Regions from separate parts of the Pseudomonas sp. Soil_N_39 genome, predicted to be linked through region 1. Evidence: predicted binding sites of a transcription regulator. Region 1 holds the regulator's gene; each other region holds the start of a gene.

Evidence for each region. Region 1 encodes sigma-54, which starts transcription at its own class of promoters, with help from an activator protein. Its sites were predicted from a motif close to ANTGGCATNNANNTTGCTNT; they were not measured.
Region 2: the regulator sigma-54 is predicted to act here: its motif matches at 2,323-2,342, upstream of AC3A5O_RS09810 (flagellar basal body rod protein FlgF).
Region 3: the regulator sigma-54 is predicted to act here: its motif matches at 1,501-1,520, upstream of AC3A5O_RS24470 (pilin).
Region 4: the regulator sigma-54 is predicted to act here: its motif matches at 1,852-1,871, upstream of flgB (flagellar basal body rod protein FlgB).

The regions. Positions count from the first base shown of each region.
Region 1 covers NZ_JBDGLI010000012.1:9,420-14,666, forward strand. Annotated here, with positions in the region: gene AC3A5O_RS18305 (KpsF/GutQ family sugar-phosphate isomerase) at 1-101, shown strand, start outside; gene AC3A5O_RS18310 (KdsC family phosphatase) at 102-626, shown strand; gene lptC (LPS export ABC transporter periplasmic protein LptC) at 634-1,203, shown strand; gene lptA (lipopolysaccharide transport periplasmic protein LptA) at 1,190-1,738, shown strand; gene lptB (LPS export ABC transporter ATP-binding protein) at 1,738-2,463, shown strand; gene AC3A5O_RS18330 (RNA polymerase factor sigma-54) at 2,628-4,121, shown strand; gene hpf (ribosome hibernation-promoting factor, HPF/YfiA family) at 4,198-4,506, shown strand; gene ptsN (PTS IIA-like nitrogen regulatory protein PtsN) at 4,519-4,983, shown strand; gene rapZ (RNase adapter RapZ) at 4,986-5,247, shown strand, end outside.
Region 2 covers NZ_JBDGLI010000005.1:112,895-118,141, forward strand. Annotated here, with positions in the region: gene AC3A5O_RS09795 (ATP-grasp domain-containing protein) at 1-361, shown strand, start outside; gene AC3A5O_RS09800 (metallophosphoesterase family protein) at 342-1,019, shown strand; gene rffA (dTDP-4-amino-4,6-dideoxygalactose transaminase) at 1,071-2,222, shown strand; gene AC3A5O_RS09810 (flagellar basal body rod protein FlgF) at 2,397-3,134, shown strand; gene flgG (flagellar basal-body rod protein FlgG) at 3,184-3,969, shown strand; gene flgH (flagellar basal body L-ring protein FlgH) at 4,042-4,737, shown strand; gene AC3A5O_RS09825 (flagellar basal body P-ring protein FlgI) at 4,780-5,247, shown strand, end outside.
Region 3 covers NZ_JBDGLI010000021.1:37,060-42,306, reverse strand. Annotated here, with positions in the region: gene pilB (type IV-A pilus assembly ATPase PilB) at 1-1,342, opposite strand, end outside; gene AC3A5O_RS24470 (pilin) at 1,567-1,989, shown strand; gene AC3A5O_RS24465 (BON domain-containing protein) at 2,276-2,629, shown strand; gene AC3A5O_RS24460 (DUF2845 domain-containing protein) at 3,010-3,306, opposite strand; gene AC3A5O_RS24455 (DUF748 domain-containing protein) at 3,308-5,247, opposite strand, start outside.
Region 4 covers NZ_JBDGLI010000003.1:417,967-423,213, forward strand. Annotated here, with positions in the region: gene AC3A5O_RS06680 (chemotaxis protein CheV) at 1-673, shown strand, start outside; gene cheR (protein-glutamate O-methyltransferase CheR) at 733-1,560, shown strand; gene flgB (flagellar basal body rod protein FlgB) at 1,913-2,320, shown strand; gene flgC (flagellar basal body rod protein FlgC) at 2,324-2,767, shown strand; gene flgD (flagellar hook assembly protein FlgD) at 2,783-3,505, shown strand; gene flgE (flagellar hook protein FlgE) at 3,534-4,859, shown strand; gene AC3A5O_RS06710 (ribonucleoside-diphosphate reductase subunit alpha) at 5,126-5,247, opposite strand, start outside.

The DNA.
Region 1 (5,247 bases):
TGGAAGACCACAAGATCAGCGCCCTGGTGGTCGTCGACGACGACGACCGTCCGGTGGGCGCCCTGAACATGCACGATTTGCTGCGTGCGGGAGTCATGTAAATGAACACAGACCTGTTGCAACGGGGCAAAGCCATCAAGCTGGCCGTGTTCGATGTGGACGGCGTGCTGACTGACGGTCGCCTGTACTTCCTCGAAGACGGTAGCGAATTCAAGACCTTCAACACCCTCGATGGCCAGGGCATCAAGATGCTGATGGCCGCCGGCGTACAGACCGCTATCATCAGCGGCCGAAAGACCCCGGTGGTCGAGCGGCGCGCGAAGAACCTCGGCATCCCGCACCTTTACCAAGGGCGCGAGGACAAACTGGTGGTGCTGGACGAGCTTCTGGGTCAACTCAACCTAAGCTATGAACAGGTGGCCTACCTCGGTGACGACCTGCCGGACCTGCCGGTAATTCGCCGGGTCGGCCTGGGCATGGCGGTCGCCAATGCGGCCAGCTTCGTCCGCGAGCACGCCCACGGCGTCACCACGGCGCGAGGCGGCGAAGGTGCGGCCCGCGAGTTCTGTGAACTGATCCTGCGCGCCCAGGGCCGCCTCGAAGCGGCCAACGCCGCGTACCTGTGAGCCATTTATGCTGAGCAAAAAGATTCGCACCATTGTGGTGTTTGCCTGTATCGCGGCGATTTTCGCCGCGGTGGGCTATTGGAACATCAGCCCCGAACGGTTTCTCGACCAAACTACACCCCAGGTCGAGGAGCGGATCGACTGGTACGCGACCAACACCCATACCCTGCAGTACCTGCCCGACGGCAAAGTGCAATATGAGATGACGTCCGACAAGGTCGACCACGTAAAGGCCACTGACATTACGCTGGTCACCAAACCGGACCTGAACATGTTCCGCGGCACCGAATTCCCGTGGCATGTGCAGAGCGAGCACGCCGAAGTCAATTCCGGCGGCACCGAAGTGGAACTGATCGACTCGGTACGCGTTGCCCGAACCGACGAGAAAAACCGCACGACCATCATCACCAGCACACGCATGACCGTATTCCCACAGCAAGAATATGCGCAGACCGAGCAACCCGTTAGAATCGACGGCGCCGGGGGTGTATCGACCGGCACGGGAATGAAAGCGTATTTGAAGGAAAGCAGGATACACCTGCTATCGAACGTAAGAGGACAGTATGAAGCTCGCTAAAACCCTCCCTATTTTGCTCAGTCTGGGCGCAGCACTGGGAAGCGCGAGCGCCTGGGCTCTTCCCAACGACCGCGACCAGCCTATCCGCATCCAGGCCGACGACGCCCAACTCGACGACAAGAATGGCGTCGCCACCTATAAAGGTGACGTGATCATCACCCAGGGCTCGATGAAGGTCACCGGCAACACCGTGACCATCACCCGCACCCCGGCTGGCGATATCGATGTGGTGACCTCGGTGGGCAACCTGGCCTATTTCGAGCAGATGCAAACCGTGGGCGACACTAAGCCCGTCCAGGGCTACGGGGTGACCATCCAGTACCACGCCTCCCAGGATCGCGTGGTCCTGATCGACCGCGCCAAGGTCGTCGACAAGGACAACAACGTTACCCAGGGCGAGAAAATCGTCTACGACACGGTCAAGAAGCTGGCCAGTGCCGGTCGCGCCACCGGTAGCAAGGTGACCGAGTCGCGTCCGCGCATCGACATGGTGATCCAGCCGAAAAAGAAAACCGACGAGCAGAAGGCCCAGTAATGGCAACTCTGAAAGCTCAGCACTTGGCCAAGAGCTACAAGAGCCGTCAAGTCGTGCGTGATGTCAGCCTGTCCATCGACAGCGGCCAGATCGTTGGCCTGCTCGGCCCTAACGGCGCGGGCAAGACCACTTGCTTCTACATGATCGTCGGCCTGGTCCAGGCCGATCAGGGGCGCGTGTTGATCGACGACCTGGATGTCAGCCACCAGCCGATGCACGGCCGGGCGAAGGCGGGTATCGGCTATTTGCCGCAAGAAGCGTCGATCTTCCGCAAACTGTCGGTAGCCGACAACATCATGGCGATCCTCGAGACCCGCAAGGAACTCGACAAGGCCGGCCGTCGCCAGGAACTGGAAAGCCTGCTACAGGAATTCCACATCAGCCACATTCGCGACAACCTAGGCATGAGCCTGTCGGGTGGTGAACGGCGTCGTGTGGAAATCGCCCGCGCCCTGGCCACCGCACCGAAGTTCATCCTGCTCGACGAACCGTTCGCCGGCGTGGACCCGATTTCGGTGGGCGACATCAAGCAGATCATCCATCACCTCAAGGCCAAGGGTATCGGTGTGCTGATCACCGACCACAACGTGCGCGAGACCCTGGACATCTGCGAAACCGCCTACATTGTCAATGACGGCCAATTGATCGCCGAAGGTGACTCCGCCGCGATCCTGGCCAATGACCTGGTCAAGGAAGTGTACCTGGGCCATGAGTTCCGCCTGTAAGCACACGTGTCTGGCGAATTGCCCGGGCGTCGTTTAATTTTATTATGGCGACGCTCTAGGCAAACACTTCAGTTTCAGGCATATAATTTGCTTAAGTTTGGCGCTCCGGCGCCCTGTAGTGGATGGCGCATGTGCGCCGGCGAATAAGGTGTTAAGCCCCTGCCATGAAACCATCGCTAGTCTTGAGAATGGGCCAGCAGCTGACGATGACACCGCAGCTGCAACAGGCCATCCGCCTGCTCCAATTGTCGACCCTGGACCTGCAACAGGAAATCCAGGAGGCCCTGGAGTCCAATCCGATGCTCGAACGCCAGGAAGAAGGCGACGACTTCGATAACACAGACCCGCTGGCCGACAACGTCGAGCAGAAGCCCAACACCGAGATCCCGGAACCGTCCTACCAGGAAGCCGCCCCGACGGTGGACAACCTCGAGGATGGCGAATGGAACGAACGCATTCCCAACGAGCTGCCCGTGGACACGGCCTGGGAAGATGTCTACCAGACCAGCGCCAGCAGCCTGCCCAGCAGCGATGACGACGAGTGGGACTTCACCACCCGCACCTCTGCCGGTGAGAGCCTGCAAAGCCACCTGTTGTGGCAACTGAACCTGGCGCCGATGTCCGACACCGATCGCCTGATCGCCGTGACGCTGATCGATTGCATCAACAACCAGGGCTACCTGGACGAGACCCTCGAGGAAATCCTCGAAGCCTTCGACCCCGAGCTCGACATCGAGCTGGACGAGATCGAAGCCGTTCTCCATCGCATCCAGCAATTCGAACCGGCCGGCATCGGCGCCCGCAACCTGGGCGAGTGCCTGTTGCTGCAATTGCGCCAGTTATCCGCCAAGACGCCATGGCTGGCCGAAGCCAAGCGACTGGTCACCGATTACATCGACCTGCTGGGCGGTCGCGACTACAGCCAATTGATGCGTCGCATGAAGCTCAAGGAAGATGAACTGCGCCAGGTCATCGAGCTGGTGCAGAGCCTCAACCCCCGCCCCGGCTCGCAGATCGAATCCACCGAGCCTGAGTACGTGGTCCCCGACGTGATCGTGCGCAAGCACAACGATCGCTGGCTGGTGGAGCTCAACCAGGAGTCGGTGCCCAAGCTGCGGGTCAATGCCCAGTACGCCGGTTTCGTCAAGCGCGCCGACACCAGCGCCGATAACACCTTCATGCGCAACCAGTTGCAGGAAGCCCGCTGGTTCATCAAGAGCCTGCAAAGCCGCAACGAAACCCTGATGAAAGTAGCCACCCAGATCGTCGAGCACCAGCGAGGCTTCCTGGAGTACGGCGATGAAGCGATGAAACCATTGGTCCTGCATGACATTGCCGAAGCGGTGGGCATGCACGAATCGACGATTTCCCGGGTGACCACCCAGAAATTCATGCATACCCCCCGGGGCATCTATGAATTGAAATACTTTTTCTCCAGCCATGTCAGCACCTCCGAAGGCGGCGAATGCTCGTCCACGGCCATCCGCGCGATCATCAAAAAACTGGTGGCCGCGGAAAATCAGAAAAAGCCGTTGAGTGACAGCAAGATCGCTGGTTTACTGGAGGCACAAGGCATTCAGGTGGCCCGCCGTACCGTCGCCAAGTACCGCGAATCCCTCGGGATCGCGCCTTCGAGCGAACGCAAGCGGCTGATGTAACAGGCCACGCCACAGCGTTCCAGTGGCAGGCATTTCTGCCTGCCGCTTTATGCACTGGCAACGAAGGAGAAGCTGTATGCAAGTCAACATCAGTGGACACCAACTGGAAGTGACCGAACCCCTGCGCACCTACATCGGCGAAAAACTCGACCGATTGGAGAGGCATTTCGACAAGATCACCAACGTGCAAGTCACGATGAACGTCGAGAAGCTGCTGCAGAAAATCGAAGCCACGCTGCATATCCCCGGCGGAGAAGTGGTTGCCAACGCAGAGCACACAGACATGTATGCCGCGATTGACCTGCTGACCGACAAGCTGGATCGCCAACTCAAAAAGCATAAGGAAAAGACCCAGAGCCTCCTCCAGGGCGCGACCGGTCGTTAACCCCCCCAATCCATGATCCGACTAGAAACCATCCTGACCCCCGGCCGTTCCCAAGTGAACGCGCCGGGCGGCAGTAAAAAGAAAGCCCTCGAACAAATTGCCAACCTGATCCACCGCGAGGTGCCGGATCTGGGAATGCAAGACGTCTTCGAGGCCCTGGTTGCCCGTGAAAAACTCGGTTCCACCGGTTTTGGCAACGGCATCGCCATTCCTCACTGCCGTCTCAAGGGTTGTGCCGCGCCGATCAGCGCGTTGTTGCACCTTGATACCCCCATAGATTTCGACGCCATCGACGGCGCTCCGGTCGACCTGCTGTTTGTATTGCTGGTTCCGGAAGCGGCGACCGATGCGCATCTTGAGCTGCTGCGCCAGATAGCCAGCATGCTGGACCGCAAGGAAGTGCGCGAAAAACTGCGCAGCGCGCCGAGTAACGAAGCTTTGTACCAGGTGGTCCTGGACGAGCAGAACGGTCATTAAACATGCGCATGATCATCGTCAGTGGCCGCTCCGGCTCCGGTAAAAGCACGGCCCTCAACGTGCTTGAGGACAGCGGCTACTATTGCATCGACAACCTGCCCGCCGGCCTGCTGCCGGAACTGGCCGAACGTGCCCTGATCCACACCGAGCTGGCGCAGCCGCTGGTGGCGGTGTCCATCGATGCGCGCAACCTGCCGAGCCACCTGTCGCGTTTTCCTGAACTGCTCGAAGAAGTGCGCAGCCGGCATATCCAGTGCGACGTGC
Region 2 (5,247 bases), on a different contig from region 1:
CACCGGTCCGATCATCAGCTTCCAGCGCAAGTTGGCGTCGGACGGGTCAACCGCCAAGGCCTGGGTATATCAGGACGATTCGCTGGATAAAACAGTCGCCAGGTTGTGCCGCGCCTTCAAACCGGTGGGCCCGACCAACTTGCAATTCCGTCGTGGCAGCGATGCCTCCTGGAGCCTGCTGGAGATCAATCCGCGAATATCTTCTACCAGTTCGATACGACGCGCATTCGGCTACAACGAGGCGGCCATGTGCCTGGATTTTTACCTCGATGGCAAGACATCGGGCCAGCCGATCATCCGCAGTGGTTTCGCCGTTCGTTATATAGAGGATTTCATTGTCTATGATCGGGATCATTTCTGACGTACATGGCAATTACAGCGCCTTGCGGACAGTGCTTGCCAAGCTGGATGAGCTGGGTGTCTCGCGGATTATCTGCCTGGGTGACACGGCGGGTTATTACAGCCAGGTCAATGAGTGTTGCGAGGCCCTGCGCGAACGAAACATTTTCTCCGTGATGGGCAATCATGATTGGTACCTGGCGAAGAATGAGCGCTGCCCTCGTTCCAATAGCGCCAATGCCTGCCTGGATTATCAACAGGGCGTCATCACTTCGCAGAATCTGGCCTGGCTGGGATCGCTCCCGGAGCGCTCGACCCTGCATGAATTAAGCATCGTCCATGGCGGCTGGAACGATCCGCTGGACGAATACGTACGACCCTCGCAAGCGTATTTCGCGCCGTTGCCTGGCCGCTATTTCGCCTCAGGCCATACCCACGTCCAGTACTTGTGGAGCGGGGAGGACAAGGTCTATTGCAACCCCGGTTCCGTCGGCCAGCCACGTGATGGCGATCCCCGGGCAGGCTTTGCGACCTGGGACGGTGAAACCTTCAATCTGCACCGGGTTGCATACGCGATTGGTGAAACCCAACAGGCCATGAAGAACGCCGGGTTTACCCCGTACTTTTATGAAAATCTTGATATCGGCAGTCAGATAGGCGGGCGGATCAGTGCGGTTTGAAGTTTTGTGCTGTGCGCCACCCATGACCATGCCTCCCCTGGGAAGTTTGCAATGAGCAAAGAAACGATACTCTTCAATCGCCCGTATATGACTGGCAAGGAACTGGATTACATTGCCCAGGCCAAGTTCGGCAACATGCTCGCCGGTGATGGCCCGTTCACCAAGCAGTGCCACCGCTGGCTGGAGTCCCACACGGGGTGCAACAAGGCATTGCTCACTCACTCCTGTACCGCTGCGCTGGAAATGGCCGCTCTGCTGCTGGACATCCAGCCTGGCGACGAAATCATCCTGCCTTCCTATACCTTCGTTTCCACGGCCAACGCCTTTGTGTTGCGCGGCGCGGTGCCGGTTTTCGTCGATGTACGTCCTGATACCCTGAACCTGGACGAGCGCCTGATCGAGGCGGCGATCACGTCACGGACCAAGGCGATCGTGCCCGTCCATTACGCCGGCGTGGCCTGCGAAATGGACACTATCCTGGCTATTGCGCGCAAGCATGGGCTGGCGGTGGTCGAGGACGCCGCGCAAGGGGTGATGTCAACCTACAAGGGCCGAGCCTTGGGCAGTATTGGCGACCTTGGCGCATTCAGTTTTCACGAAACCAAGAACGTGATCTCGGGGGAGGGCGGGGCGTTGCTGGCCAATGAGCCTGCCATGGCACTGCGCGCCGAGATCATTCGGGAAAAAGGCACCGATCGCAGTCGATTCTTCAGGGGCGAGGTGGACAAATACACTTGGCAAGAGGTGGGATCCTCCTTTCTGCCCGGAGAAATGACGGCAGCCTTCCTTTGGGCCCAGTTGGAAGAGGCGCAAGCCATCACCAGCCGCCGCCTGGCGGTCTGGGACCACTACCATGCCGCTTTGGCGGGGCTTGAGCAGCAAGGGTTGCTGCGTCGTCCGATCGTTCCTGAACATTGCCAGCACAATGCGCACATGTATTACGTACTCCTCGCCCCTGGCGTGGAGCGCCAGGTTGTCCTCGAGACGCTCAAGAGCCACGCGATCTATGCGGTGTTCCATTACGTGCCGCTGCATTCATCCCCCGGCGGCGCGCGCTATGGGCGTGTTCATGGCTCAATGGAAATTACCGACGGTTATTCCGAGCGGCTGCTGCGTTTGCCGATGTGGCTCGGTCTATCCAAGGATCAACAAGACCGCGTGGTCGATGTGCTCGGCAGTGCTTTGGCAGCCCTTGCCACTTAGCGGCATGACACCGCCGGTTTTTCGTCTTCGATACAACTCGGCACTGCCCTCCTAATCCCCAGAGCCCTTTGTTTCAAGGGCCTGGGCCCGCCAGAAAAAAGTTGGTCTGCAAATTGCTTAAGGCTGTGCAACACAGCAGTGGGCGGCAAACGTCCGGCATGCAGAGGAACGACAGTGGACAAGTACCTTTATGTGGCAATGACCGGCGCCAGCCAGAACGCACTGGCGCAGCGGGCCCATGCCAACAACCTGGCGAACATTTCCACCAATGGCTTTCAGAAAGACCTGGAGCAGGCGCGCTCGATGCCGGTGTTCGGCGACAGCTTTCCGGCGCGGGCGTTTGCCTTGTCCGAACGGCCTGCCACTGATTTCACCCCGGGTGCGCTGGTTCAAACCGGTCGCGACCTCGACGTGGCGGTGAGCGGGCCGGGCTGGATGGCGGTGCAGAATCCTGACGGCGGTGAAAGCTACGTGCGCACCGGCAGTCTCAATGTTGACGCCCTGGGCGTGCTGCGGGCCGGCAACGGCATGCCGGTGATGGGCAACGGCGGTCCGATCGCTGTGCCGCCGGAGCAGAAAATCGAAATCGGCCAGGACGGCACCATCAGCATTCGCGCCATGGGTGAAGGCCCGCGGGTGATGGCTGAAGTCGACCGCATCAAGCTGGTCAACCCGGACCTCAAGAACATGACCAAGACCCTGGACGGCACGATCCGTACCAAGGACGGCCAGCCGGCGCCCATCGATGCCAACGTGCAGTTGGTATCGGGTTTCCAGGAGGCGAGCAACGTCAACGCCGTGGATGAAATGACTTCGGTGCTGGCCCTGGCCAAGCAGTTCGAGCTCCACGTCAAGATGATGAACACCGCCAAAGAAGGCGATGAAGCCATGGCTCGGGTCTTGCAGATCTAACTATTAATTACAGCGCTGCGCCGAAAAACAGGCGTACGAGGAGAATCGAATGCTTCCGGCTCTATGGGTTGCCAAAACAGGTCTGTCCGCCCAGGACACCAACCTGACGACCATTTCCAACAACTTGGCGAACGTTTCGACCACGGGTTTCAAACGTGATCGCGCCGAGTTCCAGGACCTGCTGTATCAGGTAAAACGCCAACCTGGCGCCCAGTCGACCCAGGACAGCGAACTGCCGTCGGGCCTGCAAGTGGGTACCGGTGTACGCATTGTCGGCACCCAGAAAAACTTCAACGCCGGCAGCCTGCAGACCACCGAGCAACCGCTGGACATGGCCATCGACGGTCGCGGTTTCTTCCAGATCCTGCAGCCGGACGGCACCACGTCCTACACTCGCGACGGTACATTCCACCTCGACTCCAACGGCCAGATCGTCAACGCCAGCGGTTTCGCCCTGGAGCCGGCGATCATCATTCCGAACGATGCCCAGACCTTTACCGTGGGCCGCGACGGCACCGTGTCCATCACCATTGCGGGCAACCCGGCCGCACAGGTGATCGGCAACCTGCAGACCGCCGACTTCATCAACCCGGCCGGCCTGCAAGCGGTGGGCAACAACCTGTTCCTGGAAACCGCCGCCAGTGGCGCGCCGCAAGTCGGCACCCCGGGCCTGAACGGTTTCGGCACCACGCTGCAGAACACCCTGGAAACCTCCAACGTGAGCACCGTTGAGGAGATGGTCAACATGATCACCACCCAGCGCGCCTACGAGATGAACTCCAAGGTGATCTCCACCGCCGACCAGATGCTCTCGTTCGTTACGCAGAATCTGTAATCACGTCGCAACGTCCGTCATCACGTAGACAGGGCGGCCCCAGGGTCGCCTGCAACACCAAGAGGTAGGGTCATGAAACGCTTCGTATCTGTTCTGGCACTGAGTGGGATCACCGCACTCGCGGGCTGTGTCGCCCCGACACCCAGGCCCAATGACCCGTATTACGCTCCGGTGTTGCCGCGCACGCCGTTGCCGGCTGCCGCCAACAATGGCTCGATCTACCAGGCCGGCTTCGAGCAGAACCTGTACAGCGACCGCAAGGCTTTCCGGGTCGGTGACATCATCACCATCACCCTGAACGAGCGGACCCAGGCCAGCAAGAACGCCAATTCGCAAATGGACAAGACCAGCCAGACCAGCGTCGGCCTGACGTCGTTGTTCGGCTCCAGCCTGACCACCAACAACCCGATCGGTGGCGGTGACCTGAGCCTCAACGCCGGCTATGGCTCCGACCGGGCCACCAAGGGCGACAGCAAGTCCGGCCAGAGCAACAGCCTGACCGGTTCGATTACCGTGACCGTCGCCGATGTGCTGCCCAACGGCATCATCGTCGTGCGCGGCGAGAAGTGGCTGACCCTCAACACCGGTGACGAACTGGTGCGCATCGCCGGCATGGTTCGCGCTGACGACATCGCCACCGACAACACCGTTTCGTCCACCCGTGTGGCCGATGCGCGCATCACCTATTCGGGCACCGGTGCCTTTGCCGATGCGAGTCAGCCAGGCTGGTTCGACCGTTTCTTCCTCAGCCCGAAGTTCCCTTTCTAGGTGGCCCAGTTGAATCTTAAGCAGCTGTTGATCGGTGCCCTGATGATGTCCGCAGCCTTTGCCGCTCAGGCCGAGCGCCTGAAGGACATCGCCAGCATTTCCGGCGTGCGCTCCAACCAGTTGATCGGCTACGGCCTGGTCGTGGGCCTCAACGGCACCGGTGACCAGACCACCCAGACCCCGTTCACCCTGCAGACCTTCAACAACATGTTGTCGCAGTTCGGCATCAAGGTGCCGGCCGGTTCCGGCAACGTGCAGTTGAAGAACGTCGCAGCGGTGTCGATCAGTGCCGACCTGCCGGCGTTCGCCAAGCCTGGCCAGCAGGTGGATATCACTGTCTCGTCCATCGGTAACTCCAAGAGCCTGCGCGGCGGCACCTTGCTGCTGACACCGCTCAAGGGTATCGACGGCAACGTCTATGCCATCGCCCAGGGCAACCTGGTGGTGGGCGGTTTCGATGCCGAGGGGCGCGATGGTTCGAAGATCACCGTCAACGTTCCGTCGGCCGGT
Region 3 (5,247 bases), on a different contig from region 1:
GGTGCACGGCGGTGGCGATGTTGAACCCCGGAATGCCCATGTTCTGCAAGCGGATCAGGGTTTCGGCGGCGCTGTTGGTGTGCAAGGTGGAGAGCACCAGGTGCCCGGTCTGGGCGGCCTTGATGGCGATTTCGGCGGTTTCCAGGTCGCGGATCTCGCCGACCATGATCACATCCGGGTCCTGGCGCAGGAACGAGCGCAGGGCCTGGGCGAAGTCCAGCCCCTGGCGCGGGTTCACGTTGACCTGGTTGATGCCTTCCATGTTGATCTCCACCGGGTCTTCGGCGGTGGAAATGTTGATGTCCACGGTGTTGAGGATATTCAGCCCGGTGTACAGCGATACGGTCTTGCCCGAGCCGGTCGGTCCGGTGACCAGGATCAGCCCTTGTGGTTGCTTGAGGGCGGCCATGTACAGGTCTTTCTGATCCGGTTCATAGCCCAGGGCATCGATGCCCATTTGCGCACTGGACGGGTCGAGGATCCGGATTACCACTTTTTCGCCCCAGAGCGTCGGCAGGGTGTTGACCCGGAAGTCGATGGACTTGGTTTTCGACAGGCGCATTTTCAATCGGCCGTCCTGGGGTTTGCGCCGCTCGGAAATATCCAGGCTGGCCATGACCTTCAGGCGGGCGGCAATACGGGTCGCCAGTTGGATCGGCGGCCGGGCCACTTCCCGCAGCATGCCGTCGGTGCGCACCCGCACCCGGTAGATTTTTTCGTAAGGCTCGAAGTGCAGGTCGGAAGAGCCGCCCTTGATCGCGTCCAGCAGCATCTTGTTGACGAAACGCACCACGGGCGCGTCGTCGGTGTCCTGGCCGCCGATGGAATCCTGCTTGGTGTCGTCGATCGATTCGATGTCCAGGCCGTCGAGGTCGGCATCGCCCATGCCTTCCAGGCCCGTACTTGTGGATTCGAAGAATTTCTCGATGGCGTCGCTGAGTTTATCGTCCTCCACCAGGATGGCTTCGGTGGTCAGGCCGGTGCTGAACTGGATGTCATTGATGGCCTGGTGATTAGTCGGGTCGGAGATGCCCACGAACAGTTTGTTGCCGCGTCGCCACAGCGGCAGGGCATGGTGCTGGCGCACCAGTTTTTCGCTGACCAGGCCGGTGGGCTGGGCTTCTTTGTCCAGGCTGTTGAGGTCCAGCAGGGCGACGCCGAAATGCTCCGAGGCAATTTCCGCGACCTGACGGCTCTGGACCAGTTTGTTCTGCACCAGGTAGCTGACCAGGGGGATGCGGCTGCGTTGCGCCTGTTGATACGCCTGTTGCGCACTTTGCTCGGTGATCAGTTCGGCCAGCACCAATTGCTTGGTCAGGCCGCTGAGGGCGATGTCATTCATGGGGATACCGGACGCGGACAGTTCATGACTTATAGCCTAGTCAAGCATCGACGCCAAACCAGCGGGCCAGGGTGACAAAAAACGTCAGATAGTGCGGTTGTGGAGGTAGGACGCCGCCGTTGTGCGGGTTCAAACCCCTTTATTGATAGGGCTTGAGGGTTGGCATGTGCCCTGCAATGGCCGTTTCAGGTCATGAGATTTCGACTCATGCATGGGAGATGTCTATGAATAAGCAAAAGGGTTTTACGCTGATCGAGCTGCTGATCGTCGTGGCGATCATCGGCATTCTGGCGACATTCGCGTTGCCGCAGTACTCCAGGTACCAAGCGCGAGCCAAGGCGACGGCCGGGCTGGCGGAAATCAGTGCATTAAGAGTGGCGTTCGAAGATGTCATGAATCAGGGGACGAGCCCTACGCTGGCCAACATTGGTGGCACATCACCCACCAGCAACTGCACACTCACAGCGTCGGGGACGGCCAACGATGGAGTAGGCACGATCGCTTGCACCCTCCTTAATGCACCTGCTCCGGTGCTCGGCAGAACCATCACGCTCAGTCGATCTGCCGCAGGGGTCTGGACCTGTGCCTCTACTGCCGCTCAAGAATTCTTGCCAGCTGGCTGTACCGGTGCCGCCGCGGGTCCATAAACGATCCCTGTTGACTCGGCCCCGCTTAAACACCGGGGCTTTTTATTGGGCGTTGGAAATGTTCAGTAATTCAGAAGCTTAGCGGGCGAGCGAAACCCGCAACTTGCATGTTGAAAATCGCCAGGTCATGCATTTTGCATGATCACGAAAACAACCGCTTCGCTTAACCTGCTGATTTATAAGAAATTTATAAATGTTTCAAAACTGGCACAGCCTTCGCACTACTCCTGATAACCCTGCCGGGATCCACCTCCGGCAGTTTTTGAGAAAAACAGGAGTTACTCGTATGAAGAAGTTCGCTATCACTGCCGCCGCTGCTACCGCACTGACCCTGACCATGGCTAGCGCATTCGCCGAGACCACTCAAGCAACTCAGGCGCCAATGATGCTGGCTGCGGGCGAAGTGACAGAGGCCAAGGAAGACGTTTCCGATACCTGGATCACCACCAAGGTCAAAGCTGACCTGGTCACCGAAAAAGGCATTCCTGGCAGCGACATCAAAGTCGAAACCAATAAAGGTGTTGTGTCCCTGTCTTCGATGACCAAAGTCACTGATGCACAAAAAGACACCGCCGTGGCGATCGCCAAGAAAATCAAAGGCGTCAAGGCCGTATCGGCTGACGGCCTGAAAGCCGAGTAAGGCTAAGACTTCTCGCCTGGACCGGGAGAAGGCACGGTAAGCGGGCTGAGTCATACGCTTGCCGTTGCTTTGGAGTTCATGCGAAAGGCCACACGGACGTGGCCATTACAGGCCCCCGGCATTCGTGCCGGGGGCCTGTTCTATTCTGGGGAGGGAAGAGTGTGCGGTCCGGCCGGGGAAACCGGGTTGTCCTTATCGCGAGCAAGCTCGCTCCCACAGGGATCGAGTTCTTTCAGAAGAAAGCGATCAAGCCTGTTCCCCCAGGGATCGAGTTCTTTCAGAAGAAAGCGATCAAGCCTGTTCCCCCAGGGGATCGAGTTCTGCCGGAAGCAATGCGATCAAATGTGGGAGCGAGCTTGCTCGCGATGGCGGCGGTACATTCAGCGCCCCCGCTTGCTGGTGATCTGCACCAGCCGATTCCCCTCGAAACGCAGGTACTGGTACATGCCGCTGTTGGGGCCGTAGGTCCATTCTTCCACCGGGTATTCCTCCCGGCGATTGACACTGCGCTTGTAGCCCAGGTCATCCCGTGCCGCGGGCTGCCCGCACTTTTGCAGCACTTCACTGGAGCGGTCGCCGACGCTGATCAACTGGCTGCCGCAGCGCAACGTGTCGGCAGCCGATACCTGACCGGCGGCGAGCAACAGACCCAGGCTGAGCCTGTAGCACGGTTTCATCTTATTCGGCATCCAGATGCATAGGGGTAATCACCCGGCCATCGCTTTCAGCCTGGCCGAGGCTGGCGTCGATGAAGTACACGCGGTCGTCGGCCAATTGGCCTTTGTCCACCAGGAAATCCTTGATGCTGCTGGCCCGTTCCTGCCCCAGCTGACGCAATAGCACGTCGCTGCCGCTCCAGAACTTGATCACGCCTTCGCGCAGTTTCTCGATACGGGCCTTTTTATCCAGTTGCGTCCATTCGGCCGGCGGCTGGGTCTTGAGGCGCGTGCGGTAGATGCCTTCGAGCAGCGGGGCCTTTTCATCCTCGGGCACTTCTATCAGCGAAGCCTGGGCCGGAACTTTGTCGCCCCGACGCTGGAGCATCTTGTAGTAGTTGTACTGGTATTCGCGCTCCAGGCGCTGGGCGGCGAGCAATGGTCCGTCGCTGCTCTCGGCGGCGGTGCCTTCGATCTCCAGGCGCAGCTCCGGCCGTTTGGCCAGGGCTTCGGAGAGTTTGAGCAGCGTGCCTTCGTTGTCCTTGCTCAGGTCGCTGGAGCCCGGCGCAAACGCGACGCTGCCCAGGTCCTCCGAGCCGCCGCCGGCCACCAGCCCGCCGATGAGCTTGAACGGCGCCTGGGCCGCGCGTACCACCAGGTTGCGCAGGGTCTGCCAGACGATGGGCATGACACTGAACTGCGGATCGTTGAGGTTGCCAGTGACCGGCAGTTCGATGGAAATCTTGCCCTCTGAGTCCTTGAGCAAAGCGATGGCCAGTTTCAGCGGCAGGCTCACAGCGTCCGGGCTGTCGACTTTTTCCCCCAACTGCAATTGCTCGACCACCACCTTGTTCTCCGCCTGGAGCTGGCCCTTGGTGATTCGGTAATGCAGATCGAGATTGAGCCGGCCCTTGCGGATGCGATAACCGGCGAACTTGCCGGAGTAGGGCGTCAGGGTCGTCAGCTCGACCCGTTTGAAACTGGTGGCGATGTCGAGGCTGGCCATCGGGTCGAAGGGGTTGACCGCGCCCTTGATAGTGACAGGTGCGTAACGGTCGACCTTGCCCTTGACGTCCACGCTGGCCGGTTGAGCCTGGCGGCTGTCGATGGTGCCGATCTGGCCATTGAGTTGCTGGATGGCCGTGGCGAAGTTGGGTGTCAGGCTGAAGTCGGCGAAGTTGGCCGAACCGTCGTTGATGGCGATGCCGCCGATGTGAATGCCCAGCGGTTTTTCCTGGGACGCCGGTTTTGCCGCGGTGCTCTTCGTGCCGCTGTCGGCCGGTTGCGGGATCAGCAGGTCATCGACGTTGGTGGTGCGGTCGTCATTGATCATGAACCGCGCGTAAGGCTGGAACAGGTTGACCTTGTCGATGGACAGGCTGTCGCCGTGCTGATAGTTCAGGCCCTCGAGGACCAGTTTCTGCCACTTGAGGAAATCACGGGTCTTGAGGGTGTCGAGGGTGTGCAACTGATCGACCTGGGCGCGGCCGGTGACGGCGAATGCCAGCGGCTCGGTGCTTTTGAGGTCGACCGCCAGGTCACTGCCGAGCATCCCGGAGCGCAGCTCCAGGCGAATGAATGGGTTGATATACGACTGGGCGACACGCAGGTCGATGTCCTGGGTCTTGACCTTGAGCCTGGCGCTGATCGGGTTCAGGTTGACCTCGCCATCGGCCAGGATCTTGCCCTGTTTGCCCAGTCCGGTGTCCAGCTTGAGGGTAAAGGGCGAGCCATTGAGGGTGTCGTAGTTCTGCAGGTCGAGGTTCAGCGGGCCGACCTCCAGGGCCACGGCGGGCTGCGCCTGGCGGTCGGCCAGGTGCACTCGGTAGTCGCGCAGTTGCACGTCCTTCAACAGCACTTGCCACGGTTTGCTGGGCGGTGCCGGTTCAGCTTTTGGCGAGTCGGCCGCCGCCGGGGCGGATGCCGGTTCAGCCTTGACCTGCGGTTTGGCTGGCTGGCTGG
Region 4 (5,247 bases), on a different contig from region 1:
GGACCAGAGCAATCCGTTTGTGATCATCACCGAGTACAACACCAAGACCCAGGGGTTCCTGGTGCGCTCGGTGGAGCGCATCGTCAACATGAACTGGGAAGAGATCCATCCACCGCCCAAGGGCACCGGCCGCGATCACTACCTGACGGCGGTGACCCGGGTCGATAACCAGTTGGTGGAAATCATCGACGTGGAGAAAATCCTCGCCGAAGTGGCGCCCACGCCGGAAGCGATTTCCGTGGGGGTGGTGGATGCCGAGACCCAGCACAAGGCGATTTCGCTGCGAGTGTTGACCGTCGATGATTCTTCGGTGGCCCGCAAGCAGGTGACCCGTTGCCTGCAAACGGTCGGCGTCGAGGTGGTGGCGTTGAACGACGGGCGACAGGCGCTGGATTACCTGCGCAAGCTGGTCGACGAGGGCAAGAAGCCTGAGGAAGAATTCCTGATGATGATCTCCGACATCGAGATGCCGGAAATGGACGGCTACACCCTGACCTCGGAAATCCGCAGCGATCCGCGCATGCAAAAGCTGCACATCATCTTGCATACTTCGTTGTCTGGTGTTTTCAACCAGGCGATGGTCAAGAAGGTCGGTGCCGACGATTTCCTGGCAAAATTCCGCCCCGATGACCTGGCGTCCCGGGTCGTCGAACGGATCAAAGCAGCAGAATAAAGTAGAAGGTCGGGCGCGTTGTGCGCCCGGCAAGTCAACACGATGAAAGAGGCGGTATCTTGTCTACGGGTAATTTGGATTTCGAACAGTTCCGGGTCTTCCTGGAAAAAGCCTGTGGCATCTTGCTTGGTGAAAACAAGCAATACCTGGTGTCGAGCCGTCTCAATAAGTTGATGGAGCAACAGGGCCTCAAGTCATTGGGCGAGCTGGTGCAGCGTATCCAGACCCAGCCGCGCAGTGGCTTGCGCGAGATGGTGGTGGATGCCATGACTACCAACGAAACCCTATGGTTTCGTGACACCTATCCGTTCGAGGTGCTGAAGAACAAAGTGCTGCCGGCCGCCATCAAGGCCAGCCCGGGCCAGCGCCTACGGATCTGGTCGGCGGCCTGTTCGTCGGGGCAGGAACCCTATTCGCTGTCGATGTCCATCGATGAGTTCGAACGCTCCAACCTCGGCCAGTTGAAAGGCGGCGTGCAGATCGTCGCCACCGACCTGTCCGGGACCATGCTCAATAACTGCAAGACCGGCGAGTACGACAGCCTGGCCATCGGCCGTGGCTTGTCGCCGGACCGCCTGCAACGCTACTTCGACCCCAAAGGGCCGGGCAAATGGGTGGTCAAGGCGCCGATCAAGAGCCGGGTGGAGTTCCGCTCGTTCAACCTGCTGGACAGCTACGCCAGCCTGGGCAAGTTCGACATCGTGTTTTGCCGTAACGTGCTGATCTACTTCTCCGCCGAAGTGAAGAAGGACATCCTGCTGCGCATCCACGGCACGCTCAAGCCGGGCGGCTACCTGTTCCTCGGCGCCTCCGAGGCGTTGAACGGTTTGCCGGATCATTACCAGATGGTCCAGTGCAGCCCGGGGATCATCTACCAGGCGAAGTGATTGGCTTGGGTTGTCAAAAAAAGCGGGAGTCCCACGGGGCTCCCGTTTTTTTGCCTGCCAGTTTTTTCCAGTACACCACAGCCTCCTGTGGGAGCGAGCTTGCTCGCGATAGGCAGACGATTCAATTTTGACTGACACACCGCCATCGCGAGCAAGCTCGCTCCCACATTTGATCTTCATTGCCTGGGTGAAAGCGGCAGAAAAGCGGCAGCCGGCGGAAACCGATTGCCGCTTTTCTGGCATTGCCGCCTTGCCGGTGCCCGCAAAGCCCCGGTTTATGGGGTTTTTGAAAGTGGCACGACGCTTGCTTTAGCCGTCGTACGTACATTCTGGTCACCCAAAGGTTTCCGACATGAGCATCAGCTTCGATAAAGCGCTCGGTATCCACGAAAAGGCCCTGGGCTTCCGCGCCCAACGTGCCGAAGTCCTGGCCAACAACATCGCCAACGCCGATACCCCGAACTACAAGGCTCGGGATCTGGACTTCTCCAAAGTGCTCGCCGAGCAGAACGAGAAAGCCAAGAACGGCCATTTCGCCTTGAACATGACCAACAGTCGTCATATCGAAGCCGAAGGCTTGGGCAATGGCGATGAGTCGCTGATGTATCGCACGCCGATGCAGCCTTCGATCGACCAGAACACCGTGGACGCTCAACTGGAACAGTCCAACTACGCGGAAAACTCCGTGAACTTCCAGGCCAGCTTCACCCTGCTCAACAGCAAATTCAAAGGGCTGGTATCGGCCCTGCGCGGAGAGTAAGCCATGTCGATTGCGAGCGTATTCAACATCGCCGGCAGTGCCATGAGTGCCCAGACCACTCGCCTGAACACCGTCGCCAGTAACATCGCCAACGCCGAGACCGTTTCGTCGAGCATCGACCAGACCTACCGCGCTCGCCACCCGGTATTCGCCACCATGTTCCAGGGCGGCCAGTCCGGCGGCAGCGACTCGCTGTTCCAGGACCAGGAAGCGGCCGGGCAGGGCGTACAGGTGCTTGGCGTGGTCGAAGACCAGAGCAACCTTGAAGCACGTTATGAGCCAAACCATCCGGCCGCGGACGCCAAGGGTTATGTCTACTACCCGAACGTCAACGTCGTCGAAGAAATGGCCGACATGATTTCCGCCAGTCGTTCGTTCCAGACCAACGCCGAAATGATGAACACCGCCAAAGCCATGATGCAGAAGGTCCTGACCCTCGGTCAGTGATAAGGGGCGAGTCACATGAGCGTTACCAACACTACCAGCGGTTTGAGTCTCAACGAGATTCTGGCCAACTCCTCGGTCAAGACCAACACCACCACCGATACCCTGGGTACGGTGACGGGCATGGCGACCGGCAAGAAGGAGTTGGGCAAGGATGCGTTCCTGCAGTTGCTCGTGACCCAGCTGAAAAACCAGAACCCGCTGGAGCCACAGGATAACGGCGAGTTCGTTGCCCAGTTGGCGCAGTTCAGCAGCCTGGAAGGCATCACCACCCTCAACCAGACGGTGAGCGGCATTGCCGGCAACTACAACTCGTCCCAGGCCTTGCAGGCCTCGTCACTGGTGGGTCGCTCGGTCATTGCCCCAGGTGACAAGGCTGTGGTCGATACCTCCAAGAGCCTCAACGGCACGGTGGTGGTGCCGACATCGGTGTCCTCTGTTGCCGTCAAGATCGTGGACAAGGACGGCAAGACCGTTCGCACCATCGACCTGGGCAGCCAGAAGGCCGGCAACTCCGCCTTCATCTGGGATGGCAAGAACGACGCGGGCGCGGTCGTTGAATCGGGCACCTACACCTTCGCCGCTTCGACCACCATCGACGGCAAGGCCACGTCGCTGATCACTAACCTGCCGGCCACGGTCAGCAGCGTGACGATCAGCCAGACGGGCGGTGAGCTGATGCTCAACCTGGCCGGGCTGGGCAGCATTGCCCTGTCCAAAGTACAAACTATTGGTATGTAGAGCCGACTAACCGGCAAAAGGAGTCAACATGTCTTTTAACATCGGCCTTAGCGGTCTCTATGCAGCCAACAAACAGCTGGACGTGACCGGCAACAACATCGCCAACGTGGCGACCACCGGTTTCAAATCGTCCCGCGCGGAATTCGAAGACGTCTATTCGGCTACCAAGCTGGGCTCGGGCAGCAAGACCGTCGGCAACGGCGTGCGCCTGGCCAACGTTTCCCAGCAGTTCGGCCAGGGTGACGTGAACAACACCGGCAACGTGCTGGACATGGGCATCCAGGGCCAGGGCTTCTTTGTCCTGAGCAACGACGGCTCCCTGAGCTACACCCGTGCCGGTACCTTCAAGACCGACAAGGAAGGCTTCATCACCAACAGTGATGGCACGGCCCGCCTGCAAGGCTATGGCGTGGATGCCAACGGCAAGATCCAGAACGGTATCCTGACCGACCTGCGCATCGACACCTCGAACCTGCCGCCGCAAGCCACCAGCCTGGTTTCGTCGACCATCAACCTGAACTCGACGGCGACGCCGATCACTGTGGCGTTCAATCCGGCCGACACGGCCACGTTCACCAAGCAGTTCACTACTCCGGTCTATGACACCCAGGGCAACCAGCACTCCATGGACCAGTACATGGTCAAGACTGCCGGCAATACTTGGAACGTCTATACCTTGATTGATGGTCGTAACCTCAATGGCAGCGCGCCGGTTGCTCCGAACGCTCCAGTTCCTTCGACGATGACATTCGACTCGAACGGCAGGCTAACCCAAGTCAGCACCCCGGTTCCGCCGACCGTTCCACCGACTGTTCCGACACCCCCGCCAACCATCAGCAATGATCTGAACCTGGTTGGCTGGGTCCCAGGCACTGTGACCAATGGTACATGGACCGCTAATGGCGCGGGCTCGTCGACTATTACGATTTCCATGGCCAACACGACCCAATTCAACGCCGACACCGCCCGCTCGATTCCGGCCCAGAACGGCTACGCCACTGGCCAGATCACCAACCTGACCATCGACGGCAGCGGCGTCTTGCTGGCCAACTTCAGCAACAACCAGACCAAGCCGATCGGCCAGCTCGCCCTCGCCAGCTTTACCAACGAGCAAGGCCTGCAGCCAGTAGGCGGCACCAGCTGGAAGGAAACCTTCGCCTCGGGTATCCCAGGCTACGATGCTCCACAAACCGGCACCCTCGGTTCGATCGTCTCCAACTCCCTGGAAGAGTCAAACGTCAACCTGACCAACGAACTGGTCGAGCTGATCAAGGCCCAGAGCAACTATCAGGCGAACGCCAAGACCATCTCCACCCAGAGCACCATCATGCAGACCATTATTCAGATGGCTTGATATCGATGGTTGCTTAAAGGCTGCACAAGGAGCCCCTCGCAAGAGGGGCTTTTTTGTAGGCGGCTATTTTTGTGGTGCCTGGACTGGCCTCATCGCGAGCAAGCTCGCTCCCACATTGGAATGCGTCCAATTGTGGGAGCGAGCTTGCTCGCGACGAGGCCGTCATAGGCGCCGACTGTTCTCCAGGCAAAAGAAAACCCCCGATAAACCAGCGGTCTATCGGGGGTTTCTTTTAGCAGGCGCCTTGCAACGCCCACTCGCTCAGCTTATTGGCAAGCTTCGCAATCCGGCTCGTCGATCGCGCAGGCCTTTGGCACTGGCGCGGGACCGGCTGGAGCTGCCAGGACCGAGTCGTCACCGTGGTTGCCGCCGCTGGAAACCGCGTTCA